Regions from separate parts of the Hymenobacter ruber genome, predicted to be linked through region 1. Evidence: riboswitches for the same ligand, from Rfam matches in the RefSeq annotation. Region 1 holds a riboswitch; each other region holds the start of a gene.
What was found. A riboswitch is a leader RNA that binds a small molecule or an ion and turns the genes downstream of it on or off. The one in region 1 is predicted to bind S-adenosylmethionine.
Positions count from the first base shown of each region.

Region 2: linked by a shared signal. The riboswitch ahead of ACYVM5_RS03705 (phosphoadenosine phosphosulfate reductase family protein) and the one ahead of ACYVM5_RS06780 (O-acetylhomoserine aminocarboxypropyltransferase/cysteine synthase family protein) in region 1 are both predicted to bind S-adenosylmethionine.
Region 3: linked by a shared signal. The riboswitch ahead of ACYVM5_RS20225 (amino acid permease) and the one ahead of ACYVM5_RS06780 (O-acetylhomoserine aminocarboxypropyltransferase/cysteine synthase family protein) in region 1 are both predicted to bind S-adenosylmethionine.
Region 4: linked by a shared signal. The riboswitch ahead of metH (methionine synthase) and the one ahead of ACYVM5_RS06780 (O-acetylhomoserine aminocarboxypropyltransferase/cysteine synthase family protein) in region 1 are both predicted to bind S-adenosylmethionine.

Region 1 covers NZ_BAAGQX010000002.1:1,453,552-1,460,895, reverse strand. The annotation lists gene ACYVM5_RS06780 (O-acetylhomoserine aminocarboxypropyltransferase/cysteine synthase family protein) at 220-1,599, opposite strand; SAM riboswitch class I at 1,988-2,103, opposite strand; gene ACYVM5_RS06775 (LysM peptidoglycan-binding domain-containing protein) at 2,352-2,633, opposite strand; gene ACYVM5_RS06770 (hypothetical protein) at 2,821-3,240, shown strand; gene ACYVM5_RS06765 (lysylphosphatidylglycerol synthase transmembrane domain-containing protein) at 3,306-4,403, opposite strand; gene ACYVM5_RS06760 (TonB-dependent receptor domain-containing protein) at 4,543-7,344, opposite strand, start outside.
Region 2 covers NZ_BAAGQX010000002.1:711,318-718,661, reverse strand. The annotation lists gene ACYVM5_RS03725 (diflavin oxidoreductase) at 1-1,561, opposite strand, end outside; gene cobA (uroporphyrinogen-III C-methyltransferase) at 1,607-2,416, opposite strand; gene ACYVM5_RS03715 (sulfate adenylyltransferase subunit 1) at 2,432-3,724, opposite strand; gene cysD (sulfate adenylyltransferase subunit CysD) at 3,835-4,749, opposite strand; gene ACYVM5_RS03705 (phosphoadenosine phosphosulfate reductase family protein) at 4,888-5,646, opposite strand; SAM riboswitch class I at 5,916-6,004, opposite strand; gene ACYVM5_RS03700 (RNA polymerase sigma factor) at 6,209-6,787, shown strand; gene ACYVM5_RS03695 (hypothetical protein) at 6,916-7,344, shown strand, end outside.
Region 3 covers NZ_BAAGQX010000004.1:2,257,727-2,265,070, reverse strand. The annotation lists gene ACYVM5_RS20230 (TonB-dependent receptor plug domain-containing protein) at 1-1,492, shown strand, start outside; SAM riboswitch class I at 1,740-1,831, shown strand; gene ACYVM5_RS20225 (amino acid permease) at 2,064-3,518, shown strand; gene ACYVM5_RS20220 (hypothetical protein) at 3,646-4,104, opposite strand; gene ACYVM5_RS20215 (hypothetical protein) at 4,307-5,035, shown strand; gene ACYVM5_RS20210 (type IA DNA topoisomerase) at 5,586-7,344, shown strand, end outside.
Region 4 covers NZ_BAAGQX010000002.1:1,117,808-1,125,151, reverse strand. The annotation lists gene metH (methionine synthase) at 1-2,947, opposite strand, end outside; SAM riboswitch class I at 3,022-3,130, opposite strand; gene nudK (NUDIX hydrolase) at 3,345-3,920, shown strand; gene ACYVM5_RS05400 (molybdopterin molybdotransferase MoeA) at 4,005-5,225, opposite strand; gene ACYVM5_RS05395 (SDR family oxidoreductase) at 5,385-6,452, opposite strand; gene moaC (cyclic pyranopterin monophosphate synthase) at 6,688-7,179, shown strand; gene ACYVM5_RS05385 (NTP transferase domain-containing protein) at 7,188-7,344, shown strand, end outside.

The DNA of each region.
Region 1 (7,344 bases):
CTCACTCCCATATCTCCTCCCATCACGGAAGAGGCCCGGGCCGATGCACTGATTCTAAAGCTGCGATAAAACTCGGCCGCCAGCGAGACTGGCACCGACCCGCCAGGGGTGGCCCGCTGACGGCAATACTTTGGTAGTTGTTAGTGGTGAACGGTTAGTGGTAAGTTGTAGCGGCTGATTGTCATTGACCACTAACCGTTCACCACTAACCACTACCAACTAAGCTTCCAGTGGTTGGGTGTGCTCCAGCTCGGGCTCGCCCACTTCTTCGCCTTCGGTCGGCAGGCTGGCCGTGTTGCCGATGGCATCAAACGCCGCCTGCAAATCGGCCTTGATATCGTCGAAATGCTCGATGCCTACCGACAGGCGCAGCGACGTCGGCGTGACGCCGGCGGCCAGTTGTTCCTCCTCGCTTAGCTGCTGGTGCGTAGTGGCCGAGGGCTGGATGATGAGCGTCTTGGCGTCGCCCACATTGGCCAGGTGGCTGATGAGCTTCAGGTTATCAATGAATTGTGTGGCTGTTTCCTTGGTGCCTTTCACCCGGAACGAGAGTACGCCGCCGAAGCCGCGCTTCAGGTACTTGTTGGCGATGGCGTAGTAGGGGCTGCTGGGCAGGCCGGGGTAGTTCACGCTCTCCACCTGCGGGTGCTCCTCGAGCCAAGTGGCAATTTTGAGGGCGTTTTCCACGGTGCGGTCCACGCGCAGGCTCAGGGTTTCGAGGCCGATGAGCAACTGCCAGGAATTGAACGGGCTGATGGCCGGCCCAAAGTCGCGCAGCCCTTCCACCCGCGCCCGGATGATGAAGGCGATGTTGCCAAACGGCCCGCCCTTGCCAAATACGTCGTTGAAAATCAGGCCGTGGTAGCCGTCGCTCGGCTCCGTGAACTGCGGGAATTTGCCGTTGCCGAAGTCGTAGGTACCGCCGTCCACAATCACGCCGCCCACGCTGGTACCGTGCCCGCCAATCCACTTCGTAGCCGACTCCACCACAATGTGCGCGCCGTGCTCCAGGGGCCGGAACAGGTAGCCGCCCGCCCCAAAGGTGTTGTCCACAATCAGTGGTAAATCATGCTTCTTCGCGATGGCCGCAATAGCTTCAAAATCCGGAATGCTGAAGCTGGGGTTGCCAATGGTTTCCAAATAAATGGCCTTGGTTTTCTCGTCGATATGCTCCTCAAATGAAGCCGGATTGTCGCCATCCGCGAAGCGTACCTCAATGCCCAAGCGCTTGAATGCCACCTTGAACTGGTTGTAGGTGCCGCCGTATAGGTAAGCCGTGCTCACGAAGTTGTCGCCGGCCTGCAGGATGTTGTTGAGGGCAATGAACTGGGCCGCCTGGCCCGAGCCGGTAGCCAGCGCCGCCACGCCGCCTTCGAGGGCCGCCACACGCTGCTCAAACACGTCGGTGGTGGGGTTCATCAGGCGGGTGTAGATGTTGCCGAATTCCTTCAGAGCAAACAGGTTCGCGCCGTGCTCGGCGCTCTTGAACACGTAGCTGGTGGTTTGGAACAGCGGCACGGCGCGGGCCCCGGTGGTGGGGTCGGGCTGCTGGCCGGCGTGGAGTTGGAGGGTTTCGAAGTGTTGGGGCTGAACAGACATGATGGGGTTGGTTTTGAAATTTTGAAAAACCGAAATGACAATTGGAAAAGGTGCGCCGCGGTCCTGAAAAGGCCTTTTTTAGCGCCAAAACTCCCCGAAATAGCCCGTGCTGCCGGCGTGGCCCAAACCCACCGCGAAGGCCCGAAAGCGCACGCGGCAGACCCACGGGGCCACCAAAAAAATCCAGAAGAGTGGGGGGAGGGGTTCTAAGCCGGAATCAGCTTAGCAACAACACGGGCGGCAACAGCACATTCGCATTCGCTGCGAAGTGAGTGCGGCCACGTTACGGCCTGCGGCCGGAACAAAGAAACCCGACCCTACGGCGCACAAAGCAGCCGGAGCAGACGGGCGAAAAAAAGCAGAATGTGAGGGATTTTCCATGGCACTCGAATCATCTGTCCCAGCGCGGCCGGAGCTGCGGTTGGGTAGGAATTGGCACCTTTCGTTTTGCGAAGGTTGCCAGTGGGTCACGGAGCCTAGTCTCTCGCCACTTCTGTATAAAACTTGAAAACTGCCCACCGTTAGCGGGGAGTACCGGGTTGGTAATGCAAAGGTAGAGCAGGATTTTTGAGATGGGCAAGCGAGTGGGCGAAAATATTTTTTCGGCAGCGCCAAAATCGTCTGTCATCCTGAGCGCAGCGAAGGATGACATGCGGTGTAGTCAATACGACCGCCTATTTCACCCCCCCAAACGCAAAAAAGCCACCCTGAAACAGAGTGGCTTTTCTCACCTTTTTTCTGCAAAAAAGTACCTAGAGACTAGGTATGGTCAACACCTGCCCCACTTCGATGTGGTCAGGGTTGTCGCCGATGAGCGCCTTGTTGGCGTCGTATATCTGGTGCCACTTGGCGGCATCGCCGTAGTGGTGCTTGGCTATTTTCGAGAGGGAATCGCCGCTAACAACGGTATACGTGTTGCCGGCTGCTTCGGGTTTGGCGTTGCCAAAAAAATCGGTGCCGCCGGCCGACGGCTTAGCCGCGGGCTCTACGGGCTTTTGCTCGCCTTTGTCGCTGATGAAATCGAAGAGTCCCATGGTTTCGGTGAAGTTAAATGGAGAGATAAATTCTGCCGGAAACGCTTGCGGGCGGGCCGACCGGGTTGCTATACGGACAAGTTTAGGCGGGGTTTCGTTCTAAACTCTTTTGCGTCTGCGTCGTAAGCCGACGAGGCCGCACCCCGTGCGTCATGTTTTCATTCTTTCACCATTACCCTTTGTGCACATGAAACTCCAGTCCCTTTTTTCGCTCCGTTACTTCGCCAGCTTGCTGCTGCTTGTGTCGCTGTTCGCCGCCTCGTGCAGCAACGACAAAGGCAAAGTGGAGGGCGTGAATATGCTGTACGGCACCGATAGCAAGGTGTGGAAAACCGCCAAGGAAACCGATACCGCTGGCGACAAAGTGAAACAAACCGACGCCCAGAAGCAGGAAGAACTGCGCATCTTCGCCAACGGCACCTACAACATGACCGGGGCGAGCGGCGCGGTTTCGGGCAAATATACGTTTGACCAGGCCGGCAAAACCATCACCCTGACGCCCGACGGCGCTACCACCAGCAACACCTTCGCCGTGGAAACGCTGACCGACAAAAAGCTCACGCTGAAGTCGGCCGACGGGGCCGCGCTGATGCTCGAAGCCGAGTAATCTTTTCGGAACTCAGCTAAGAAAAAGCCCCGAACCAGCTTGGTTCGGGGCTTTTTTTGTGGTGCTTACCTGGCGATGCGGTGCGCCGCGCCGGCCGGCCGCTTCGCGAATACTCGCGCCACCCAGCGCGGCAGGAAAATGGTGCCCAGCACCAGATAGAGGTAGTACGTGACCACCCGGTACAGCAGCACCATGAAGCTGGTGAGCGTGGCCGTGCCGATAAACTTGCCGAAAAACGTGGGAAACGCGCCTTCCACAATGCCCGCGCCGCCGGGCGTGATGGCCAGCAGCAGCAGCACTTTGTAGGTGAGGTTGCGGGCGAAAATGAAGAGGAAGGTGTCGGCATCCATCGGCACGAAGGCAGCGATGAGACAGCCGATGACGAGGTAGCGGGCCGTCCAGACGAAGAAGGTGCTGGCCGCTGCCCGCACCCAATAAATGGCGGGGTTGCCGCGTAGCTGGATGGACGCATCCATCATGCCCTGACCGTGCTTGTAGGCGGAGCGCTGCCAGCGCCGCAGCAGCCGGAACGAGAACAGCCGCACCAGCAGCCGCCGCACCGATTTCGGGTTGATGAAAATGGCGTAGAGCATCAGCCCGGCGTAGGCCGTGACGGCCACGTAGCTGATAACAAACGCAATGCGCAGCGTGGCGATGAATGCACCCTGCATGGCCTCATGCGGGTAGAGCCCGGCCCCCGCGATGAGCACTACCAGCGGCACCATGATGACATAGTACAGGTTGTCCATCAGGGCCGTAACCATGATGTAGGCCAGGGATTTGCCCAGCGGAATGCCTTCTTTGTTCAGAATAAACGAAGCCACCGCCGTGCCGCCCACTGCCGAGGGCAGCACGCAGGAGGCGAATTCCCAAATCATAATCACGTCGAGGCTCTGGCGGTAGTTCAGCTCGCGCTCGGCAATGTGCCGGATGCGGTAGATGTAGCCAAAATCGCGGGCCAGCAGCACCCCCAGCGTCACGAGCAGCCACTCCCAACGGGCGTGGGCCAGGGGAGTGAGGTCGCCGGGCTTGTAGCTGCGCCAGAACATAAACCCCACCACGCTCAGGCCAATCACGACGGGCAGAATGAGCCGCGAGGGCTGCAAGCGCTGCAAAAAATGCGCGTCGTCTTCGGGCAGGGGAGCGAGGGGTTTATCGGTCATCGAAGGAAATAAAGCAGCCCGGCAAAAGTAGGCGGTAGCGGGCCGGCGACTGATTAAAAAGACATTAAGCTGATATGAAAAACGTCATGCCGGGACAAGCTCAGCATGACGTTTTTCAGTAATAAACCACAGTGCCAGACTAGGGGCGGCCGCCGGGGCTGCCGGCCGGCACTGTGCCGTTGGGCGTGCTGGTGCCGGGCGAAGGCGCATTGGCTGGCGCATTAACCGGGTTGCCGACCGGGGCCGGAGCTTGACGATTGGTCGTATCGGCCGGTTGGGCCGTGGCAGGGCGCAGGCCGGGGTAGCCACCGGGGCGCTGGCGGCCGGTGCTGTCAGCCGCCGACTTGCCCGAAGTGCTATCGGCCGGCGCAGTGCGCTGCTGGCCGGGGTAGCCGCCAGGACGGGCACCTGCGCCGGCCGGAGCCGCGCCAGGGGCAGCGCCCGGATAACCACCGGGGCGGGCTGCGCCTGCGGGCGCACCGGCCGGGGCACCCGTGGGGCGAGCGCCGCCCCCGGGAGCACCGCCACCACCGCCGGGAGCGCCACCGCCGCCGCCCATGTCGCCACCGCCTTCGCCGCCGCCTTTCAGGTCGTCGTTGTTGATGCTCTTGCCGCGGCGGGTGGGCGGGGCCACCGTCAGCTTGCCGATGCGGTAGCTGATGTTCACCTTAAAGCTCATGTTGTGCAGCACATTGTTGCTGGCCTGGTCGATGAGCGGCGACACCACCGTGTTGTGGATGGTGATGCTGGGCGTGAAAAAGTTCTCGGCCCCGAAGCCGATGCTGCCGCGCTTCTCGGCAAAGTCGCGCTTCACGCTGAGGCTGTACACGCCGAAACCGCTCTGGCTGCCCTGTAGCTGCACTTGGTTGCCGCGGTAGAAGGCGAAGGCCTGCAGTCCCCATATCGGCGTGAAGTTGTAGGAGCCAAACACCCGGCCGCTCATCACAAAGCCTTCATTGGCGGCGTTGAAGCGGGCGTCGGGTACGTTATTGGTGAGCTTCACGTAGTAGAAATCGGTGCCGGCGTTCAGGCTGAGCTTGCCGTTGTTGATGTTGGCGAATACGCTGCCGCCGTAGGCATCCTGCTTGCCGATGTTGGCGTAGGTGGTCGTCACAATATCAGCACCCTCCACCGTGCGCAGGGCCTCGATGGAGCCCGTGGTATTGCGCATGAAGGTGCTGAAATTCAGGTTTAGGCGCTTGTAGGCGGTGCTATAGCCCAGTTCGTAGTTGTTGGTGTATTCGGGGTCCAACTCAGGGTTGCCGTAGCTGATGTTCTTCGGGTTCTGGGCGTTGCGGTTGGGGTTCAGGAACTGCAGCGACGGGCGCTGAATGCGCTTGTTGTACGCCAGTTTCAGCACGTTGCCGTTGGCCAGCTTGCGCGAGAAGTTCACGCTGGGCACCAGCACGTCGTAATTAGGAATATTGGTTTTTGCCGTGTCGGTTTGGGCAAAATCAGCCTTAATGGTCGTGTATTCGTAGCGCAGTCCCGGCTTCAGCGTGAAGCCCTTGGGCAGGCCCAAGGTGTAAGCCGCGTAAGCAGCCGTCACGTTCTGACGGTAGGTAAACACGTTGCTCGACGACAGCCCCACCGAAGGCACCACCGCGCCATCGGCTCCGTAGGAAATCGTGCTGTAGTCCGAATTCACGCGGCGTAGAATGTTCTTCGCGCCCATCTCCAGAATCTGGGTTTTGCTGATGGGATTCTGATAATCCAACTGCACCGTGTATTCCTCGTTGTAGCTGGGGTTGTCGTTCACGATGCGGCGGGCCAGGCTGGTCGCATCGGAGGTGCTCAGAATGTTGTTGGTAAAGCTATTGGTGCGGTCGTTGCGACTAAACAGCGTCAGCAGGCTGATTTCGTGCTGCGGCTTCGCAAAGCTGTGCGTATAGTTCAGGCTGGCATCCACAGTGCCGGATAGGTCTTTCGAGTAGGTGTCGCGCAGGTCGGTGCTCCGTGGCGCGCCGGTGGCGAAAGCGCCCGCGTAGCTGGTGCGCAGCAGGCCGTCCTGGTAGTTTTGGCCGTTGCGGGTACCGTAGGCCACCGAGGCCTGCAGGGAGTTAAACTTGTTGATGTCGTAGTCCCAGCCCAGCGTGTAGCGCCCGAAAATCTGTTGCAGGCGCGTATCGGCCGATTGCAGCGTGGTCGTGGCCGAGCCGTCGGCAATGCTGCGCGTCACCTGCGTGTTCGAAAACTCGCCCGGCACATTGTACTGCGCCCGGCCGAAGCCGCCCAGCGAAAAGCCCATTTTGCCGGTGCGTAGGCTGCCGTTCAGGCTCAGGTTGCTGCTGCGGGTGCCGGCGCTGGCATCAATGCCCAACGTGGCCCCGCGCAGGTTGTTCTGCTTGGTGACGATGTTGATAATACCGCCCGAGCCCTCAGCGTCGTACTTGGCCGAGGGCGAGGTGATGACCTCCACCGTCTTAATCTGGTCGGCCGGAATCTGCTTCAAGGCATCGGCAATGCTATTGGCCGCGATGGTCGAGGGTTTGTTGTTGATGAGGACTTTAATATTGGAAGAGCCGCGCAGGCTCACGTTGCCGTCCAGGTCCACGCTCAGCAGCGGCACGCGCTTGAGTACGTCGGTGGCATCGCCACCGCGGGCGGTCTGGTCGTTTTCGGCGTTGTACACCGTGCGGTCCACCCGCTCTTCGATGATGGCCTTCTGGCCGGTCACCACTACTTCGCCCAGCTTTTGGGCCGAGGTAGCCAGCGCCACCGTGCCCAAGCTGATTACGCCGCCGGCGGGCACTACCACGCCCGCACGGTCTTCGTTTTTATAGCCCAGGAAGCTGATTTGAACCGTGTAGGTGCCGGCCGGAATACCAGCCAGCACGAATTTGCCGTCGTCGCCGGCCACGCCGCCGTTCACGGGGTTGCCTGCCGCATCCAGCACCGCCACGGTGGCGTAGGATACCGGCTTGCCGGTTGTGGCATCGGT
Region 2 (7,344 bases), 740 kb from region 1:
CATCGAACCGGGCCAGCCCGCCGCGCTTGAGGTGCTGCTGCCACTCAGCCTGGTACAGAAAATCGGTGGTGAAATGCGGGTTTCCGAACAGCAGCCAGTTGCGTCCGGTAGCGCCCAGCTCCACCCGCTCCTCCACAAAGGCGCGGAACGGCGCGATGCCCGTGCCGGCCCCAATCATGATAATGTCGGTGGCCGGGTTTTGGGGTAGCTTGAAATACTCGTTGTGCTCCACAAACACCCGCACCTCGTCACCTACCGCCACGCGGTCGGCCAGGAACGACGAGCACACGCCGTGCTTGCGGCGGCCGTGGGCCTCGTAGCGCACCGCACCCACGGTGAGGTGCACTTCATCGGGGTGGGCCAGCAGGCTGCTGGCGATGGAATAGGCGCGGGTGGGGAGTGGGCGCAGCGTGTCGGCCAAGGCCTGGGCGGTGAGCTGGTCGGTAGGAAAATCGGTGAGCAAATCAGCCACGTCGCGGCCGTAGAGGTAGGGCTGCAGGCGCGTGGTATCGGCCAGCAGGCCATGCAATTCGGCGTGCGGAGCCAGGGCAGCGTAGCGTTCCAACACGTCGCGGGTGAGCACGGTGAGCTCGCGGCCGCTGGCCAGGGCGGCGGCCAGCGGCAGGCTTTCGGCCCCCAGTTGCACCGGCGCAGAGTCGGAAAGGCGGGCGGCGCGCAGCACTTCTTCCACCAGCGGGTCATGGTTGATGGAGCGCACCGCCAGCGCATCGCCGGGTGCGTACTGCAAGCCCGAGCCGGCCAAATCCAGCTCGATGTGGTACGTCTCCTTATCCGAGCCGCGCCCGTTCAGCTGAATGCTTTCCAGCACGCGAGCCGGCCAAGGATTTTCACGGGTGAAAGTAGCGACGGCTTCAACTGGCTGTAGGGAAACTGCTGACACTGATGCTCCAGCTGCAATCGGATTCTCGGCGTTGCTGGCAGCAGTCCCGGCAATCTTCTCCAAAGCGGCTTCAATCCACTGGCTCGCGGCATCCTGATAATCCACGTCCGCATCCACGCGGTCAAGCAGTCGGGTGCCGCCCAATTCCGCCAAACGCTGGTCGAAATCCTTGCCCGTCTGGCAGAAATGCAGATAGCTCGTATCGCCCAGCGCCAGCACGGCGAAGCGTAGTTTCGGTAGCTTCGGAGCACGACTACCGTTGATAAACTGGTGTAATTCCTCGGCCGAAATGGGCGGCTCGCCCTCGCCGTGCGTGCTCACGATGATGAGCAGATTCTGCTCCTGCGCCAACTGCCGCGTGGGGTAGTCGTTCATGTCGCGCACCTCGGCCGTGAGGCCGCGCTGCTTAGCCGCTTCGGCGGCTTGCTGGGCCACTTTTTTACCATTGCCAGTGTGCGAGCCGTAGAGAATGGTCAGCTTCTCTACCGGGGCCGCCACGGCGGGGGCGGGCGCGACAGCTGCAACTGCCGCGCCGCCGCTGGTGGCCTGACCGTAGAAATAGCCACTCAGCCACACCAGCTGCTGCGCCGATAATTTTTCGGTAAGCTGCTGAAGGTGTGCCTCGTCGAGGTGAGGGGGAAGGATGGGGAAAGCAGACATAATCAATCCGGGTACAATAGGGGAGACTCAAGGACGCAGTTGTGCCTAAGCCACTTTCGCGTAATTCAACAGTTCCGGGAGCAGCTCTGCAGGCACTTCAGCCGCTTCTGTAGCTGGTTGCTTCATCAGCCGCACCACCTCGCCCAGCACAATCACGGCCGGTGCGCCCAGGCCGGCGGTGCTGGCCCGTTCGGCGATATTGGCCACGGTGCCGGCCGCCACGCGGGCCGTGGGCAGGGTGCCATTTTGGATAATGGCTGCCGGAACCGCAGCTCCACCGTAGCGGGCAAAAAGTGCTACGATTTCCGGCAACCGGCTCATTCCCATTAGAATGATGGTGGTGACGCTGGGCGTCTGAGCGGCTTCGAGCAACGCGGTGGAAAGCTGGTCGTCGGCGGTGGTAGCCGTCAGCACCCGAAATCCTTCGCTCAGGCCACGGTGCGTGGCCGGAATGCCCACGCTGCCCGCCGCCGCCACCGCGCTGCTGATACCCGGCACGTAGTCCGCAGCCAGCCCGTGGGCTTCGGCATAGAGCATTTCCTCGCGGCCCCGCCCAAATACGAACGGGTCACCACCCTTCAGCCGCACGACGTGGCCGTGGCGGTAGGCTTGCTGCACAATCAGGTCGTTGATGCCTTCCTGGGTATAAGCCTTAAAACCGCTGCGCTTGCCCACGAAAATCAGTGGCACACCGGGCCGAACGTGAGCCAGCAGCGCATCATTCGCCAGCGCATCATACAGCACCACATCGGCCGCAGCCAGGGCTTTGGCGCCGCGCAGGGTCAGGAGGTCCGGGTCGCCGGGCCCGGCCCCTACAACGGTCAGGCGAGGCAGGAAAAGAGGGGAATCAGCCATGATGGGTATCAAATGCTAGATGGAAAAAGCCGCTTCGGCCAGCACTTCGTCCGTGAAATACTCGGGGTCGGTGGCGGCGACAAGGCCGGCGGCGAGGGTTGCGCCGGTCTGCTCATCGACGAGGATGAAGGCGCCCGTCACGCGGTTCTGGCGGTACTCGTCCACCACCAGGGGTAGGGCGGTTTTGAGGCGTACCCGCACGATGTCGTTCAGCCGGGCTTCGTCGGTGCCCTGACTTTCGAAGGTTTCGATGTTGGTTTTTTGCAGGATGGTGGTCACGGCTGCCTTCACCATAGCCGCGTGGTGCTGCACCAGCAGCTTGCGGCCGGCACGCAGGGGCCGCTCATCCATCCAGCACAGGGTGGCTTCCAGCTCGCGCACCACGGCCGGATGGGCGGCGGTGGGCACGATGGTATCGCCCCGGCTCACGTCCACGTCGTCGCGCAGGCGCAGCACCACACCTTGTGGGGCGCTGGCGGCGGCCACTTCCTGCTGGTTCACCTCAATGGCCTCAATCACCGTTTCCAAGCCCGAAGGCCAGATGCGCACCCGGTCGCCAGCCTGGTAAGTACCGCTCTGAATCCGGCCGGCGTAGCCCCGGTAGTCGGGCAATTCCTCCGTCTGGGGCCGAATCACATATTGCACCTGAAAGCGGGGCTCATTCGGGTTGGCATCAATGGCGGCCGGCACGCTTTCGAGGTGTTCCAGCAGGCTGGGACCCTGGTACCAAGGCAAGCAGTTCGAGCGGCGCACCACGTTGTCGCCGTTGAGCGCGCTGAGCGGAATGGCTACCACATTCGGCAACCGCAACTGCTCGGCAATAGCTTGATAATCGGCCACGATGTTGCGGAAAACAACTTCCTCGTGGCCCACCAAATCCATCTTGTTCACGGCTAGCACGAAGTGCTGAATACCCAGCAGCGAGGCCAGCAGCGTGTGCCGCCGGGTCTGCTCAATTACGCCCTGGCGGGCATCCACGAGCACAATGGCGAGGTCGGCATTGCTCGCGCCGGTCACCATGTTGCGGGTGTACTGCACGTGGCCCGGCGCGTCGGTGATGATGAACTTGCGGCGCGGCGTGGTGAAGTATTTGTGGGCTACGTCGATGGTGATACCCTGCTCGCGCTCAGCCTTCAGGCCATCGGTTAGCAGCGCCAAATCAACATCGCCGCCGGTGGTGGCGCGGCGCTTTTCCAGCGTTGCCAGTACATCAAGGGAAACGGAGTCGCTGTCATAAAGCAGACGGCCAATGAGCGTGCTTTTGCCATCGTCAACACTGCCGCAGGTGATAAATCGGAGAAGGTCCATTTTTGGTGCTTGGTTTTTAGTGCTTGGTTTCTGGCGCTCGGTTGATAATCCGGGGCTTTGTGTGGCATTAGAACAGCCAAGCACCAAGCACCGGAAACCAAGCACCAACCTTAGAAATACCCGTTGCGCTTCCGGTCTTCCATCCCCGTTTCGGAGAGGTTGTCATCCAGCCGCGTCGCCCCACGCTCGCTCACTTTGGCCAGCAACAGGTCCTGGATGATGTCGTCCACGGAAGAAGCGTCGCTTTCCACGGCAGCAGTGCAGGTGGAGTCGCCCACGGTGCGGAAGCGCACGCGGCGGTTCACGATTTCGTCGGTTTCGTCCAGGTTCAGGTGTTCGCTGAAACCCAGGAGCTGGCCGCTGGGCAGCACCACGCACTGGCGCTCGTGCGAGAAGTAAATGTCTGGCAGCTTGATATTTTCGCGCTGGATGTAGTTCCACACGTCCAGCTCGGTCCAGTTTGAGATGGGGAACACGCGCACGTTTTCGCCCTTCTGGATGCGGCCGTTGTAGATGTTCCAGAGCTCCGGCCGCTGGCGCTTGGGGTCCCATTGGCCGAAGTCGTCGCGCACCGAAAAGATGCGCTCCTTGGCGCGGGCCTTCTCTTCATCGCGCCGCGCCCCGCCGATGCAGGCGTCGAACTCGAATTCCTCAATCACGTCGAGTAGCGTGTAGGTTTGGAGTGGGTTGCGGCTGGGGTATTTGCCGCCCGGCTCATGCAAGCCGCGCTCCCGAATGGTATCCTCCACCCGGCGCACAATCAGTTTCTCGCCCAGGTGCGCTGCCAGCTCATCGCGGTAGTTGATGATTTCCTCGAAGTTGTGGCCCGTATCAATGTGCACCAGCGGAAACGGGAACCGGCCCGGACGGAAGGCTTTTTCGGCCAGTCGGGTGAGGGCAATGGAATCTTTGCCGCCGGAAAACAAAAGTGCAGGCCGCTCGAACTGCCCGGCCACTTCACGTAGGATATGAATAGCTTCGGCCTCCAGACGGTCGAGGTAATCGAGATAAGCAGCGGTTGGCATTGGCATAGGAAGTCATGGTCCGAAAAAATCGGACGAAATTGAAAAACCGGAAGAGGTGGGTGGGATAAGGCCCGCACGCGGTGCCTTTGGGGAAGAAAATAGTGCCAGCAGACTTGCCGCTGGCGCATCGGTTCGGGCCTAGCCTAGCAATTGCTCCACCACCGGGTCGAGGCCCTGGTGGGCGGCGGTGGCGTGCAGGCCGCACTCCTTGGCAGCGGCATCTTCCCACCACCAGCGGCCGGCGCGGAAGTCCTCGCCCGGCGCAATGGCGCGGGTACAAGGCGCGCAGCCGATGCTCACGAATCCTTTGTTATGCAGCGGATTAACCGGAATGCCATTGGCCTGCGCAAAGGCCACGCACTCGGCCCAGGCCCAGCCGAAGAGCGGGTGCACTTTGATGAGCCCGTGGCCGGCATCCCACTCAGCGGGGTGCATGGTCTGGCGGTTCTGCGATTGCTCGGCGCGGATACCCGTTACCCACACCTGCTGGCCGGCCAGCGCCCGCGTCAGCGGCTCCACCTTGCGGATGTTGCAGCACTCTTTCCGGTTCTCAATGCTCTCGTAGAAGCTGTTGGGGCCTTTTTGGCGGGTCAGCTCCTCAATGGCCGCGCCGTTGGGGGCGAAGACTTCGATGGGCTTTTCGTAACGCAGCAAGGTCTTGTTCCAGGTCGAATAAGTCTCCTGGAAATTGCGGCCCGTATCGAGCGTGAACACCCGGATGGGCAGGTCGTTTTCGAAGATGAAATGTGTGAGTATCTGGTCCTCCAGGCCGAAGGAGGTGGAAAACGAGACGCGGCCGGGGAAGTGGTCGGCCAGCAGGGCCAGCGTTTCTGGTACTGAGCACTCGGGCAGGTAGCGGCGCAGGTCAGCAACCTGACTTTCAAGGGGTAATGCCATGATGGGAAGGGGAGTTTTTCTCCGCAGAAAAAACCAAACTGGGCCGTGGAGGCCGCAAAAACCCGCTACGCGTCGCGCAATGAATCAATCACCACAAAAGGGATAGCGGGGTGGCCGTCGCAACGGCCGCCGGAAGAGAAGCCCTAGTTCAACAACCAGCAATCTTCCCCGGCATAGCGGCCAGAGAACAGCACATGCAACAGCACATTCGGCGCGAAGCGGCGAGGGTGGCGGAGTGCAGGCGGGGATTGGTGGATGTGCTCACGGCGTTTTTATATGTCAGGACTTGGCACCGTTCCAACGGATGGGGGTTGCCGGCGTTTCGTCGAGCCTGTCTCTCCGCGCCTCTGTATAAAAATGAATAGCGCCCCAAACGAGGGTTGCTGGGCAAATGTAAAGGACGAAAATGCGAAATGCCAAAATTTTGTTTCGCGGAGATGAAACTGCCGGCTGCGCAAAAGGTTTGGCGGCCGTGCATTCGCCGCGTAATTTGCCGTGCAACCCCTGAACCTGCCGCGTGGTCTATGGGTTGCTTAAGCACTTCTAATACCCCGTTTTCTGCATGGAAGCCCTAGCCCACTCCGCCTACGTCGACATCAACGCCCCACTGGTGGAGCGCTGCCGCCTCAACGACCGCCAGGCCCAGGCCGAAATTTACCGGCGCTATTCCAAGGCCATGTTCAACGCCGCCCTGCGCATCACCGGCGACTATGCCGAGGCCGAAGATGTGCTTCAGGAGTCGTTTCTGAGTGCTTTTCGGGAGTTGAGCGGCTATAAGGGCGACTCGTCGTTCGGGGCCTGGCTGAAGCGCATTGTGGTGAACAAAAGCATCAACTGCCTGCGGCAGCGGCGGCTGGCGCTGGTGCCGCTGGGCGAGCAGCACCACGAAGAACCCGCCGAATCCGCCGCGCACTCGCCCGAGGACGAGGCCGATATGCACTACCGCGCCGACGTGCTGCGCCGCTGCATTCAGGAGCTGCCCGACGGCTACCGCGTGGTGCTCAGCCTGTATTTGCTGGAGGGCTACGACCACCTCGAAATCGCCGGCATCCTGGGCATTTCCGAATCTACTTCCAAATCGCAGTACAGCCGGGCACGGGTTCGGCTGCGCGAATTAGCCGCCCAGCGCGGCCTTAGCTAAGTTTTTATCCGTTATCACTAGTCGTTTAACCGTTCACTACCCTTCATCCGTTTTCGCCCGGCCGCGGTTTTCGTATAGCCCCGTGGCCCGCCCTGAACCTGGACGAACCGTGCGTCTGCTACTCATTCATGGATACCAAGAAAAATAATTCCCTTGAAACCTTCGTCGAGCGGCACCGCGCCGATTTCGACACCCACGAGCCGCGCCCCGACCTCTGGGCCGCGCTGGAGGAGCAGCTCAACGCCGCCACGCCCGCGCCCCAAATCCCGGCCATGCGCGTGGCCGAGGCTGTGGAAGTGCCGTTTGTGGCACCCGTGGCCGTTGTGGTTCCCGTTGCTCAGCCCGAAGCTCGTCTCCGCTGGTTTCAGCGCTACGGCGTAGCGGCCGCTCTGGCCCTGCTGGTGTTCGCCGCCGGGGCCAGCGAAGCCTGGAAGTCTCGCAGTGCCGCGCCCGAAACGGCCGCGGCTGCCGCGCCGGTCGCCACGCTCGGCAGCGCCGCCAATGAACCCGACGCGGCCCTATATCAGGGCGGTAACCCGCTTTCTCTCACCGCCGCC
Region 3 (7,344 bases), on a different contig from region 1:
CACCCACCGGCCCGATGGCGTGGAAATCGGCGGCACGTTTATGGCTGGCGAGTACGATTTGAAAACCACCAACGCGGGCTTTTATGGCCAGGACAAAGGACTGCGCCTGGCCGGCGGCATCCTCAACAACACCGCCAGTGGCCAGCTGCTGAACCTTCCCGGCGGCCTGCGCAACGATTTCAAGCTAAACACCTATTCGCTTTCGGGCGCTTACCAAATCAGCCCCAAATTCAGCGCCGCCGCCCGCGCCAGCTTCGACCGGCGCGACTACAACGCCCAGAACTTCTATACCACCAATGCCGGCGACCGCGCCCGCGAAACCACCTCGCGCGACTGGTACCAGGGCCAGCTGCGCTACGAATGGAGCGCCCGCGCCCGCACCGAATTGCAGCTGGTGGGCACCAGCAGCACCGACTACTACGTGTACACGCCTACCTCGGCGGCCAGCGACCACCTCATGCACTACCTCAACGTGCAGGGCCAGCACCAGCTGCGCTTTTCCGACAAGGTGCAGTTGACCCTGGGCGGCCAGGCCGACCGCCGCAGCGTGCGCAGCAACGACCGGGGCGACCACGCCGTGTGGCACCAGGGCGCATTTGCCGTGGCCGGCCTCATGCCCACCGCCGGCCTGAACCTGACCGCCGCCCTGCGCCTCGACCACGACCGGGCCTATGGCACCGAAGTGCTGCCCCAGCTCACGGCCAGCCAGTTGCTGGGCGAGAAGCTGACCGTGCGCGCCGCCGTGGGCCGCGCTATCCGGGCGGCGAATTTTACCGAGCAGTACAACTCGGCCATCCGGCCCGGCATCGTGCCTAACGGCTTCAACGTGGGCAACCCCGGCCTCGAAGCCGAGCGCACCTGGAGCTACGAAGGCGGCTTGGACTTCCACCCGCTGCCGGCCCTCGTGCTGCGCGGCACCTACTTCAACCGCTACGGCCGCAACCTGATTGACTACGTGGCCACGCCCGGCACCGAAGTGCAGGCCGGCAGCGGCTTCACCAACCTGAACCCGGCCAGCACCTATCGCTACGCCCAGAACCTGTTTGCCGTGAGCACGCAGGGCCTCGAATTTGAAGCCAGCACCCGCGCCCAGCTCAGCCAAGGCCTGCGCCTCGAAGGCAGCGTGGGCTACACCTACACTCACCTGAACGTGGACGGCAGCATCGTGTCGCAATACCTGAGCAACGTGGCCCGGCAGCTCATCAGCGGCAATCTGAGCCTGGTACACCGCCGTTTCACGGCCAGTCTGGGCGGGGTGTATAAGCAGCGTGCCAGCCAGAACACCGTGCCCAGCGCTGCCGTGAACGACGCCCAGCTCACCCCTGACTACGTGGTCATCAACGGCCGCCTCGACGTGGCGCTGCTGCCCGAGCGCCTGTGGGTGGTGGGCCAGGCCCAGAACTTATTCGATGCGAAATACTCCGACCTGCTGGGGGCCCAGATGCCCGGCCGCTGGCTGATGGCCGGTGTGCGCGTGGCCCTGCGGAAATAACGGCCTTTGGTGTAAAGCCTCACCCCCGACCCCTCTCCATAAGGGAGAGAGAAGCCCGCCGACAATGTTCAAGAAAGCCCTGACTCAATCGAGTCAGGGCCTTTTTTGCTTTATGAGGAAGGCATTATAGCGCCGTTGCAACTCCCCTCTCCCAGTGGAGAGGAGCCGGGGGTGAGGTTTCGCGTTAGAGCTTTTGGCCCGTCCGGCCTTACCTTTGCCCCATCAATTCCTCCTCCCGGAAGGATTGTTTTTATACAGAGGCGCTGAGAGACAGGCTCGACGACGCGCCGGCAACCACCCGCAACCGCGGCCCGGTGCCAATTCCTGACCATATAAAAACAACTGCCGTGCCTGCCGTTTCCGCTGCTTCGATTGCTTTTTCTGGTGTTTTTCGTGCCCGTTTGTTATCAATGGGCCGGATGTTTGCGGGCTGTTGTTGCTGTTGATTTCGGGCAGTAGCGCCGCGTAGCTGAGGCTACGGCCGGCGCGGTTTCATTCCTTTTTACGGGCTTTTTGCTTTGCGGCATGGCCGCTCCGGGTGGAGCGGTGGCGTGGCGCGTTTCCATCTGTTATGTTGAAAAAATCACTGGAGCTGCTCCGCACGGAAGCCGCCGAAACGGGGGCGAACACCCTCAAACGCAGCCTGAACGGCGTGAGCCTGATTGCCATCGGCATCGGGGTCATCATTGGGGCGGGCCTGTTCTCGCTCACCGGCATCGCGGCGGCCAATAACGCGGGGCCGGCCGTTACCATTTCCTTCATCGTGGCAGCCGTGGGCTGTGCTTTTTCCGCGCTGTGCTATGCCGAGTTTGCGGCGCTGGTGCCTGTTTCGGGCTCGGCCTACACCTATTCGTATGCCACCATGGGCGAGCTGTTCGCCTGGATTATCGGCTGGGACTTGGTGCTCGAATACTCGGTGGGCGCGGCCACGGTGGCCATCAGCTGGTCGCAGTACCTCATCAAATTTCTCGGGAAGTACGGGCTGCACATTCCGGCGCGACTGGTGATGTCGCCGTTTGAGTCGGCTACGCTGGCGGATGGCAGTACCGTGAGCGGCTACGTGAATGTGCCGGCCATGCTCATTGTGCTGGCCATCACGGCCATCGTCACGCGCGGCACCAAAGGCTCGGCGTGGTTCAATGCGCTGGTGGTGGCCCTGAAGGTGGCCGTGGTGCTGGTGTTTATCGCGCTGGGCTGGCGCTACATCGACCCTGCCAATTACCAACCCTACATCCCGGCCAATACGGGCACCTTCGGCGAGTTCGGGCTGAGTGGGATTCTGCGCGGGGCGGGCGTTATCTTCTTCGTTTTCATCGGCTTCGACATTGTGGCCACCATGGCGCAGGAAACCAAGAACCCGCAACGGAACATGCCCATTGGCATCCTTGGCTCGCTGGCGGTGTGCACGGTGCTGTTCGTGCTGTTCGGGCACGTGCTGACCGGTTTGGCCAACTACACGGAGTTCAAAAACAGCGCCGCGCCGGTGGCCATTGCCATCGAGAAAACGCCCTACGCCTGGCTGTCCTCGGCCGTGATTCTGGCCATTCTGGTGGGCTACACGTCGGTTATTCTAGTCGATTTGCTGGGGCAGTCGCGAGTGTTTTTCTCGATGTCGCGCGATGGACTGCTGCCCCCGGTGTTCTCGCGGCTGCACCCCAAGTTCAACACGCCGTTTCAGTCCAGCCTGTTGCTGGGCTCGTTCATTGCGTTGTTTGCGGGCTTCGTGCCCATCTCGGTAGTGGGCGAAATGACGAGCATCGGCACTCTGCTGGCCTTCGTGATGGTGTGCCTCGGCGTGCTCATCATGCGCCGCACCAACCCCGATGCGCCGCGCTCGTTCCGCACGCCCTGGGTGCCGGTGGTGCCCATCCTCGGCATCGTGGTGTGCCTGGTGATGATGGCCTCGCTGCCCTGGGAAACGTGGCTGCGCCTGGTGGTGTGGCTGGCGCTGGGCATGGTTATCTACTTCGGCTACGGGAAGAAAAATAGCAAGCTGCGGCTGACGCAGGAGGAAGTTAAGAGTTAAGGGCGTCTGTCATCCTGAGCGTAGCGAAGGACCTTATCACGCTTGAGCGGCTTCATGCAGGCGTGTTGCCAACGTGATAAGGTCCTTCGCTGCGCTCAGGATGACAGACGCTTCTAACGCATAGCCCTCAATGCGTGGTCAGACCGTTGGCGTCCAGCTCTTCATCATCGCGCACGCGGCTGAGGTCGCCTTCCAGGTCAATTTCACCCTCCGCAGCGGTGGGAGTGAGGGGGCGCTGCTTGTACACGTCCACGGCCCCGCAGCGGTCGAGGACAGCGCGGGCCTGCTCGGCTTCTGCGGGCGTGTTGGTTTCGATGGTGACTACTGCGTGCTCGGGGCCGGTGGCGGCAATGTGCGCCTGGGCATCATCGAGCTGACTGCCGCTGAACAGGTCCGTGAAAAACCGCGTCACGCTTTCGCGGAAGGGCTCGGCGGGCGCGCCGGCATCGGGCAGGTTTTGGGCTTGCAGGGTTTGCTGGGTGGCGATGCTGATGCTGCCAGGAGCAAGACCAGCGGTCTGCGCCTGCGTGGCGGCAAACTCCGCTTCGGAGGCGCTGGTAAATAAACCGACGATGATACGGGCCATAGATGATAGGGGAGGGTGTGCCGGTTCTACGGCGGCCCGGGCGGCCGGTTGTGGGGCAGAAGTGCCCGTTCGGCCAGCACTGGGGAGCCGTTGCATAATTTCAGCTAACCATCATCCCCGGCCCAATACCTTTGCCATTGCACTTCCCGCCGAACTTTTACCCCCATTCAAGGAGTTGGCGGCTGAATTCCTGCGCTTGCCCATGAACCCCACTCAATACCCCGGCCTGATACCTTCGTACGAACACGAGCGCCTCGCGGCCCTGCAGCCCTACCAGGTGCTGGGCACGCCGGGGCAGGAGGTGTTCAATGATTTTGTGAGCATCGTGGCCAAGCTCTTCGACATGCCCATTGCCCTGGTGAGCCTGGTGCGGGCCGACGACGTGGTGTTCATCGGCAATGAGGGCCTGCCCGAAGCCCTGGTGGTGAACCGCGAAGACAGCATGTGCTCAGTGGCCATCCTTAGCGACGGCCTCACCGAATACCGCGACATCGCGACTGCGCCCTGCGCCCTCGTCAACCCCTTTGTGGCGCAGAAAATGAACCTCGGCTTCTACGCCGGGCAGGCCCTGCGCACCCCCAACGGGATGGCCGTTGGCAGCCTCTGCGTCATGGACCGCCGCCCCCGCCAGCTCACCCCCTCGGAGGGCCTCCTGCTAAAGGACCTGGCCCAGGTGGCCCAGACGCTGCTGCGCCTGCAGGCCGCCCTGGCCGCCGGCTTTACCGTGCCCGCCGCCCTGCCCACTCGTCTCGATGCCACCGTGCAGCAGTCGCTCACCCGTCTGGCCACCCTGGCCGAGTTGAACGAGTGGGAAACGGCCAACACCGATGAAGCCCACCAATACGCCGAGTCGCGCCTCGACGAAGCCCGCTACCTGGCCCAGACGCTGTACCGCGAGTTGCGGGCGGTGCTGGCTGGGGTGGGGAAGTAAGTCTTTCGTGGAAACCGCGTAATTTGGGGTGATAACGCTACTTGGCCGGCCATGAATACGCTGCCATTGGCCGCTGCTTAAGAAGCTGCGGCTGCCTGTTGTCAGGGCATTTGCTTCCTTAATCATCCATTCAGCTTGAAAGGTGCATTATGATGAAACGTATAGCTTCTTTCCTGCTTGCAGTAGCCACAATGAGCTTCGGCTGGTCTGCTCAGGCCCAAACAGCCCCGGCATCTCATCTCGGCACGCCGCCGGTAAAAGCAATGTCCCACCCCAAAGGCGCGGCGGCTAAGCGCACGGCATACCAGGCGCCCTTCAAAGTGGATACTGCCGCTCTCCGCCGTTCCGGCCGCCCCGCCGACGGAATACGTATTCGTATCCAGCCAAAGAAATAGGAGTCCTGAGCCCCCGTTACTGAGCGTGGGGGTATCAGTGCTTTGCGCGGTTGGTAATTGCTGTACACCCCTAAACCGACCTTTTTCACGGTTATCTTTGTTGATTCCCTACGCCGAAAGCACTTCGGCGCAGCCCCAAAATCAACCCGAATTCCGTGATAGTTTGCATTGCCGAAAAGCCCAGCGTGGCCCGTGAAATCGCCACCGTGCTGGGCGCCACCCGCCGCATGGACGGCTACATGGAAGGCAACGGCTACCAGGTGACCTGGACCTTCGGCCACTTCTGCCAACTCAAGGAGCCCGACGACTACCAGCCCGAGTGGAAGCGCTGGAGCCTGCACAACCTGCCCATGATTCCGGACTCGTTCGGCATCAAGCTCATGCGCCGCGACGAGGGCGTGGTGAAGCAGTTTCACACCATCAAGAAGCTGGTGGACGAGGCCACCGAGGTCATAAACTGCGGCGACGCCGGGCAGGAAGGGGAGGTGATTCAGCGCTGGGTATTGATGGAGGCCAAGTGCCGCAAGCCCGTGAAGCGCCTCTGGATTTCGTCGCTCACCGAGGAGGCCATCCGGCAAGGCTTCCAGAACCTGCGCGAGGCAAAGGAATTCGACTCTTTATATCAAGCCGGCAAGAGCCGCGCCGTGGGCGACTGGCTGCTGGGCCTGAACGCCACGCGCCTCTTCACCCTCAAATACACCACCTACCAGGACAAACAGCTCCTGAGCATCGGGCGGGTGCAAACGCCCACGCTGGCCCTGCTGGTGGAGCGCTGGCACGAAATCCAGAACTTCCGCCCCGAGCCCTACTGGGTGCTAAAAACCGAGTACCGGGGCACCCTATTCAGCCACATGGCGTCGCCGGACAAAGCCAAGGATGCCGACGCCGCGCCCGATACCAAGAGCCGCCTGCGCGCCCTGGGCTATTTCGTGACCGAAGAGGAAGCGAAAGAAGCCCTCGAAGCGGTGCGCCCTGCCCCGTTGCGCGTCACGGATGTGGAAATTAAAAAAGGTCGCGAATCGCCGCCGCGCCTGTTCGATTTGACCTCGTTGCAGGTGCAGTGCAACAACCAGCTCGGTTTGTCTGCGGAAGACACGCTAAAAATTGTGCAGGGCCTTTACGAGAAGAAGGCGGTGAGCTACCCGCGCGTCGACACCACCTTCCTGCCCGACGACCAGTACCCGAAAATCCCAGGCATCCTGCGCGGCATCGGGTATGATGCGCTCACCGGCCCGCTGCTGGCGAATAAGATTCCGAAAACGCCCAAGGTTTTCAACAACAACAAAGTCACCGACCACCACGCCATCATCCCGACCGGCGCGGCCGGCCCCGGCGGCGGCATGGAAACCAGCGTGTACGACATCATTGCGCGCCGCTTCATTGCCGCCTTCTACCCCGATTGCGAGGTGAGCAACACGACCGTACTCGCCGAAGCCGCCGAGCGACCCTTCCGTGTGCGCGGCCGCCAGATTCTGAGCCCCGGCTGGCGCGTGGTCTACGGCGACCCCACCCAGCAGGCCGCCCCCAAGCCCGCGCCCGCCCCAGGTGCCGCCGGTGCCGCCGAAGCCGACGATGATGCCGTTTCGACGGTGCTGCCCAACTTCGTGAAAGGCGAAAGCGGCCCCCACGACCCGCGCCTGGAAAGCAAAATGACCCAGCCGCCCAAGGACTACACCGAAGCCACGCTGCTGCGCGGCATGGAAACGGCGGGCCGCAACATCGACGACGAAGAACTGCGCCAGGCCATGAAGGAAAACGGCATTGGCCGGCCCAGCACCCGCGCCGCCATCATCGAAACGCTGTTCAAGCGCAACTACATCAAGCGCGAGAAAAAGCGCATCGCGCCCACGCCCACCGGCGTGGAATTGATTGGCCTGATTCGGAACCCCACGCTGAAATCGGCCGAGCTTACGG
Region 4 (7,344 bases), 340 kb from region 1:
GCGCGTCTTCAAACAATTTGGTGGCCGCTTCGCCCAGGTTTTCGTCTTCGAGGATGCGCGGGTAGCGGCCCTTCAGCTCCCAGGTGTGGAAGAAGGGCGTCCAGTCGATGTATTGGGCCAGCTCGGCGAGGTCGTAGTCTTCGAGCACTTTGGTGCCGAGGAAGCTGGGCTTAGTAATTGAAACCGTGTTCCAGTCCGATTTGAAGCCATTTTCACGGGCGACTTCAATGGTCAGGTAGTTCTTCTCGCGCTGGCGGCTGGCGTAGTCGGCGCGCAGGGCGGCGTAATCGTCGGCCACGGTCTGCGCATAGGCTTTTTCACCCGAGCCGAGCAGGCCCGCCGCCACGCCTACACTGCGCGAGGCATCGTTGACGTGTACTACCGCGCCGCTATAGGAGGGCGCGATTTTCACGGCCGTGTGCAGGCGCGAGGTGGTAGCGCCACCGATGAGCAGCGGCACTTTCATACCGCGCTTTTCCATGGCCTGGGCCACGTACACCATCTCATCAAGGCTAGGGGTGATGAGGCCGGAGAGGCCAATAACGTCCACGTTTTGCGCTTGCGCTTCGTCGAGAATCTTTTCCAGCGGCACCATCACGCCAAGGTCCACGATATCGAAGTTGTTGCAGGCCAGCACCACGCCCACGATGTTCTTGCCGATGTCGTGCACGTCGCCTTTCACCGTCGCCATCAGGATTTTGCCGGCCGTCTGGCGGTCCGAGCCCTGCTTGTCGGCCAGCAGGTATGGCTCCAGATAGGCCACGGCTTTCTTCATCACGCGGGCCGATTTCACCACCTGCGGCAGGAACATTTTGCCGGCTCCAAACAGGTCGCCCACCACGTTCATGCCGGCCATTAGCGGGCCTTCAATCACATCCAGCGGGCGGGCCAGCTCCTGGCGGGCGGCCTCGGTGTCTTCGTCAATAAATTCGGTGATGCCCTTCACCAGCGCGTGCGACAGGCGCTCCTGCACCGGCAGGCTGCGCCACTCGTCGGCTTTTACTTCAGCCTTGTCCTTCTGCTTCACCGTGTCGGCAAATTCTACGAGGCGCTCGGTGGCGTCGGCGCGGCGGTTCAGGAGCACGTCTTCGGCCAGCTCCAGCAGGTGGGGTTCGATTTCATCGTACACGCCGAGCTGGCCGGGGTTTACGATGCCCATGTCCAGGCCGGCTTTGATAGCGTGGTAGAGGAAGGCCGTGTGCATGGCCTCGCGCACCACGTCGTTGCCGCGGAACGAGAAGCTGATGTTGCTGATGCCGCCACTGGTAAGCGCGCCGGGCAGGTTGGCCTTAATCCAACGCACGGCTTCGATGAAGTCGAGGGCGTAGTTGCGGTGCTCGTCCATGCCCGTGCCCACGGTCAGGATATTGGGGTCGAAAATGATGTCGGATGGGTCGAAGCCCACTTCCTTCACCAAAATATCGTAGCTACGCTGGCAGATTTCAATGCGGCGTTCCAGTGAGTCGGCCTGGCCGTTTTCGTCGAAGGCCATCACCACCACAGCAGCCCCGTACTGGCGCACCGTGTGGGCGCGCTCGCGGAAGGCCTCTTCGCCTTCTTTCAGCGAAATCGAGTTCACGATGCTCTTGCCCTGCACGCATTTCAGGCCGGCTTCGAGCACGCTCCACTTCGAGGAATCAATCATGACGGGCACCCGCGCAATGTCGGGCTCCGAGGCAATGAGGTGCAGAAAAGTCGTCATCACTTGCTCCGAATCGAGCATGCCCTCGTCCATGTTGATGTCGAGCACCTGCGCGCCTTCTTCCACCTGCAGGCGGGCCACGGCCAGGGCTTCTTCATAAGCACCCGTGCGGATGAGGCGGGCGAAGGCGCGCGAGCCGGTCACGTTGCAGCGCTCGCCCACGTTCACGAATAGGCTTTCCTCTTTGATGGTAAACGGCTCCAGACCGCTTAGGCGCGTGGAGGGAATCTGCTCGGTGGGCAGCTGGCGGGGCTGGTATTTCTCGGCCAGCTTGCTCAATTCGGCGATGTGCTGGGGCGTGGTGCCGCAACAGCCGCCCACCACCGTCACGATGCCTTCCTTCAAGTATTCTTCCACCAGCGCGGCAAATTCCTGGGCCGATTCGTCGTAGCCGCCGAAGGCGTTGGGCAGGCCGGCGTTGGGGTAGGCCGAAATATGCACGTCGGAAATGCGGCTCAGCTCCTGCACGTACTGGCGGAGCTGGTCGGCCCCGAGGGCGCAGTTCAGGCCCACGCTCAGCAGCGGCAGGTGGCGGATGCTGTTCCAGAAAGCCTCCACCGTCTGGCCGCTAAGGGTGCGGCCCGAGGCGTCGGTGATGGTGCCCGAAATCATGACGGGCACCACGCGGCCACCTTCGTCGAAGAACTTCTGCACCGCATAAAGTGCGGCTTTGGCGTTCAGCGTGTCGAAGATGGTTTCGATGAGTAGCGTATCCACGCCGCCATCCACGAGGCCGCGCACTTGCTCCAGATAGGCGGTGGCCAGCTCATCAAAGGTCACGGCGCGGAAGCCGGGACGGTTGACGTCGGGCGAAAGCGAGGCGGTACGGTTGGTGGGGCCCACGGCGCCGGCCACGAAGCGCGGGCGCTCGGGCGTGGCGTACTCGTCGGCAGCCTCGCGGGCCAGGCGGGCCGACTCGTAGTTCAGCTCATACACCACGTGCTCCAGGCCGTAGTCGGCCTGCGCGATGGTGGTGCCTGAGAAGGTGTTGGTTTCCACCATATCGGCCCCGGCGGCGAAATATTCGGCGTGGATTCCTTTGATAATATCAGGCCGGGTGAGGCTCAGCAGGTCGTTGTTGCCGCGCAGGGGCTTGGGGTGGTCGGCGAAGCGGGTGCCGCGAAAATCCTCTTCGGTCAGCGGGTGGCGCTGAATCATAGTGCCCATCGCGCCGTCGAGAATCAACAGGCGCTGGCGGAGCAGTTCGGGAAGAGGAGAGGGGGCGGCGAGGGTGGCAGTGGACATTTCTTTCGGATTCGGTATAGCAGCGTACAAGCGCGTATCCAGAAAGAAACCCGTGCGGGGAAGCACAGTTCCGGCTGTCATCTTCTTTCACCAAAAACGGCGGTGAAACGGGAGTTGGCACCTACTCGCGGTAGGTTGCCAAGACGTCATCGGGCCCGTTCCCTCGGTCTTTCTGGATAGCAGCGTAGGGCGAAGATACAACGGAATGGGGCTTGTAGCGCAAGCGGAAGCAGGGGCTATAAAAGTCCCACCGGGCCGGCTGCGCAGTACCGGGCCAGGAAGGCGGCGGCGGGCACAACAGGCGGGTGGCTGGCTTTTCGCCGATGGTGCGCTGCGGTATCGATTTGCCAAACCGCGTCGTTACTTGTTCTCAACCACGAGCATTTGCCTCCCCTGTATGAACGAACGAATCCGCATCCGCGAGCAGAAAACTTTGTCCGACGACTGGTTTACCCTGCGCAAAATCACCTTCGACTACCAACGCAAAAACGGTACCTGGGAAACCCAGTCGCGCGAGGCCTACGACCGGGGCAACGGGGCGGTAATCCTGCTCCACGACCCCGCCACCGACCACGTCATCCTCACCCGGCAGTTCCGCCTGCCCACCTTCGTGAACGGCAACCCCACGGGCATGCTCATCGAAGCCTGCGCCGGCCTGCTCGATGATGACCACCCGGACACGGCCATCATCCGCGAAACGGAGGAGGAAACCGGCTACCGCCTCACCCACGTCGAGAAGGTGATGGAGGCCTACATGAGCCCCGGTTCGGTCACGGAGCGCCTGTTTTTTTACCTGGCCGAATACTCGGCGGCCACCGAGCAGCACGCCGGTGGCGGCATTGAGGAAGAGGAAATCGAAGTGCTCGAAATGCCCCTGCAAGCAGCTCTTGCCATGGTGAAAACCGGCGAAATCCAGGACGGCAAGACCATTATGCTGCTGCAACACCTGCGGCTGCGGCAGCTGCTGGCGTAGGGCGGAAGCCCAGGTTTTTAGGTCTTTGGAAGCCAGTCGACCGGAGGTGCCATGCCGAGCACAAGCTAAATCATGTGCTACAACCTACAGCCCCCACGCCGGCCACACGCTGCCTGCCGCAAACACGGCCGGCTCCGGCGGCAGCTCCAGAAACGCGGTGGCCCCTACCAGTCCCAGCATGTCGCCGGAGCCGCCCACGCGGAGCGGGGTGGCCAGGCGGCGGCCCTCCGCGTTCACGGTCAGGCGCACGGGCACGAAGTGCGTGAGCTGGGGCTTGAAGGTGATATCGACCGTGAGCACGGCCGGCAGCGGAGCTTCAATAACAGCATTTTCGGCCGCGCCTTCGGGCTGCTGCACGGCGCGCAGCCAAGGCCGCACGTAGCGGCAGGCCGTGATGAAGGTGGACACCGGATTGCCGGGCAGCCCGAACACCACCGGCCCGCCGGCCCGCGCCCCAAACCAGAGCGGCTTGCCGGGCCGCTGCTGCACTTCGTGGAAGATTTCTTCAACGTGCAGTTCACGCAGCAGGCCCGGCAGGTGGTCGGCGCGGCCCTTGCTCACGGCTCCGCTCAGCACCACGGCATCAAAGCCCGCCGCCAGAATATTGGTAAGGCCCACGCGCAGCTCTTCCACGTTATCGGAGAGGTGAAACAGCGAAACATCGGCCCCGTCCTGGGTAAATAGCGCTTGCAGGGCATACACATTGGAGCGCCGAATCTGGTGCGCCAGCGGCGTAGCGCCGATGCCCACCAGCTCGTCGCCGGTGCTCACCACGGCCACGCGGGCGTTGCGCAGCACGGCTATTTCGGCCGCGCCCACGGTGGCGGCCACGGCCAGCTCGGCGGGGCCGAGGCGCGTGCCGGGGCATAGCAGGGCATCGCCGGCGCGGCGGTCGGCGGCTTGGTGGTGGATGTTGACGCCGGGCGCATCGGGCGGCGGAATCTGGATGCGGGCGCGGTTGTCGTGCAGCAAAATGTCCTCGTAGCGCACCACCACATCGGCCCCGGCGGGCAGCACCGCGCCGGTCATCACCTCCACGGCCTGCCGCGGGCTGGGTAGCGGGCGGGCGGGCTCGCCGGCGTATTGGGTGTGGGCGAGGTCGAATTCCGTCTGGCCGCCCGCCCACGCCGCGTGGCTCACCGCAATGCCGTCCATCGCCACGCGGTTGAAGGGTGGGAAGTCGCGGTCGGCCACGAGGGTTTCGGCCAAGATGCGGCCGGCGGCGTGGGGCAGGGCCACGGTTTCAGCGGGCAGCGGGCGGGCGGTGGCGAGGACGCGGGCGGTGGCTTCGGCGGGGGTGAGCATGGGAGGGAGTTAAGCGTTAAATACGAACGTCATGCAGAGCGCAGCGAAGCATCTTTACCTCAATACTAATCCAATCGCAAGGATTTACTACTGCGGTAAAGATGCTTCGCTGCGCTCTGCATGACGTTCTGGGGATGACGTTCTGCCAGCACAGCCGCCCTACGGAATCAGCCGGTCTTCGCGCAGCTTCGCAAATAAATCAAAGAACGAGTCCTCCGTGCTCTGAAACACGGTGAAGCCGCGCTTGCGGCTATTGGCCATATCGGTCATCACCTCAATGGGCCGGCCCAGGTCCAAATCCGTGTGCCAGGGCGAGGCCAGGCGGCTCAAATCAGCCTCGGCCAGTCCATTCTTCGTGGCGATTTCGCGCCACAGTTCGGCATCGCCGGCCATTTCGGCTTCGAGCGGGTGAATGCTGCCATCGAAGCCCACGGCCTCCACGCCGAACCACCCGGCCAGGCGGCCCCACAGCTGGCTCCAGCGGAAAACGTCGCCGTTCACCACGTTGTAAGCTTCGTTGCGGGCGGCCTCGGTGGTGGCGGCCCACACCAATTGCTTGGCGATAACGCGGGCATCGGTCACGTCCGACAGCCCGTCCCACTGCGCCTGCGAACCGGGCCAGCGGAAGGGCCGCCCCGTGGCCTTGCAAATGCTGGCGTACACGGCCAGCGTGGTGCCCAGGTTCATCAGATTTCCCACCGCCTTGCCGATAATGGTGTGCGGCCGGTGGATGCTCCAGGTGAAGCCGTCGCGCTCGGCCGCGGCGTACACCTCGTCTTCCTGGGCGTAGTAAAAGTTGTCGAGCGCCAGGCGGGGTTGCGACTCGCGCAGGGGCGTAGGCGGAGCCACGCCGCCGCTCACATAGGCCTCAAACGGCCCCAGGTAATGCTTCAGGCCCGTTACCAGCGCCACGTGCTGCACGGTATGCTTGGGGCCGAGGACGGCCAGCAGGTTGCGCACCATGGCGCTGTTCACGCGGATGTTCTCGGCTTCGGTGTCGTTGCGCATCCAGCTGGTGATGAACACGTGCGTGGGCCGAATGTCGGCCAGGGCGGCTTCCAGACTGGCCACGTCCATCAGGTCGGCAGCCACGGGCTGCAGGCCGGCAATGCTGGTGTCGGGGCGACGGGCCAGGCCGTAGGTCGTCCAGTTATTAGCCAGCAGTTCCTGGGCCAGGTTGCTGCCGATGATGCCGCTGGCACCCACTACTAATGCGGTATTGGTCATGATAAAAATCGGGGTGGATGGAGGCGGCGCGGATTGGTCTGCGCGGCGGGTTTGCCGGGGGCGTTTTGGCCCGGTGCTGGGTAGAAAACGGGTAGCGGACCCAATAGTTTGCGCCGAAACAAAGGGCCGTAGCGCGAACTTTTAGTTCGCGCCCCCGCAAGCCAACCGGCGGTGCGAAAACGCGAACTAAAACTTCGCGCTACTTTCAACGCCCATTCGCACGTCTCTACACCTTATGCTGACCAAGAATTTCACCCACGTCAACGCCGCCAACCAGCCCACGATGGTGGATGTGGGGGCCAAAACGCCCACCCGCCGCGTGGCCCGCGCCCACTGCCGCGTGGTGCTGGGCGAGGAATTGCTGAGCCGCGTGCAGGCCGGCGAAATGCCCTCGCACAAAGGCCCGGTCATCCACACAGCCATCCTAGCGGGCATCATGGGGGCCAAAAAAACGGCCGACCTCATTCCCCTCTGCCACCCGCTGGGGCTGGATGATTGCAGCATCACCATCGAGCCCGATGGCCCCGATGCCCTGCGCGTGGTGTGCACCGCCGTGGTCACGGGCCGCACCGGCGTGGAGATGGAGGCCCTGACCGGGGCCACCGTGGCCGCCCTCACCATCTACGACATGTGCAAGGCGTTTTCGCACGACATTTCCATCGAAGGCGTGCAGCTCATCGAGAAAACCGGCGGCAAAAAAGATTTCCATCGCGCCGAAAATTCGTAAATTCCGACATGGATAGTCTACCAAACTCAACCGTGAAGCGGGCCAAGCACGCCGCCCTGGCCCGGCCCGACGTGGGCGAATTCGGCCGGCACGAGCTGGCCATTCTGGGCGCACCCTGCGGCGATATTCAGACGCTGGTGGCCCGACTGCTGCCGCATTTGGCCC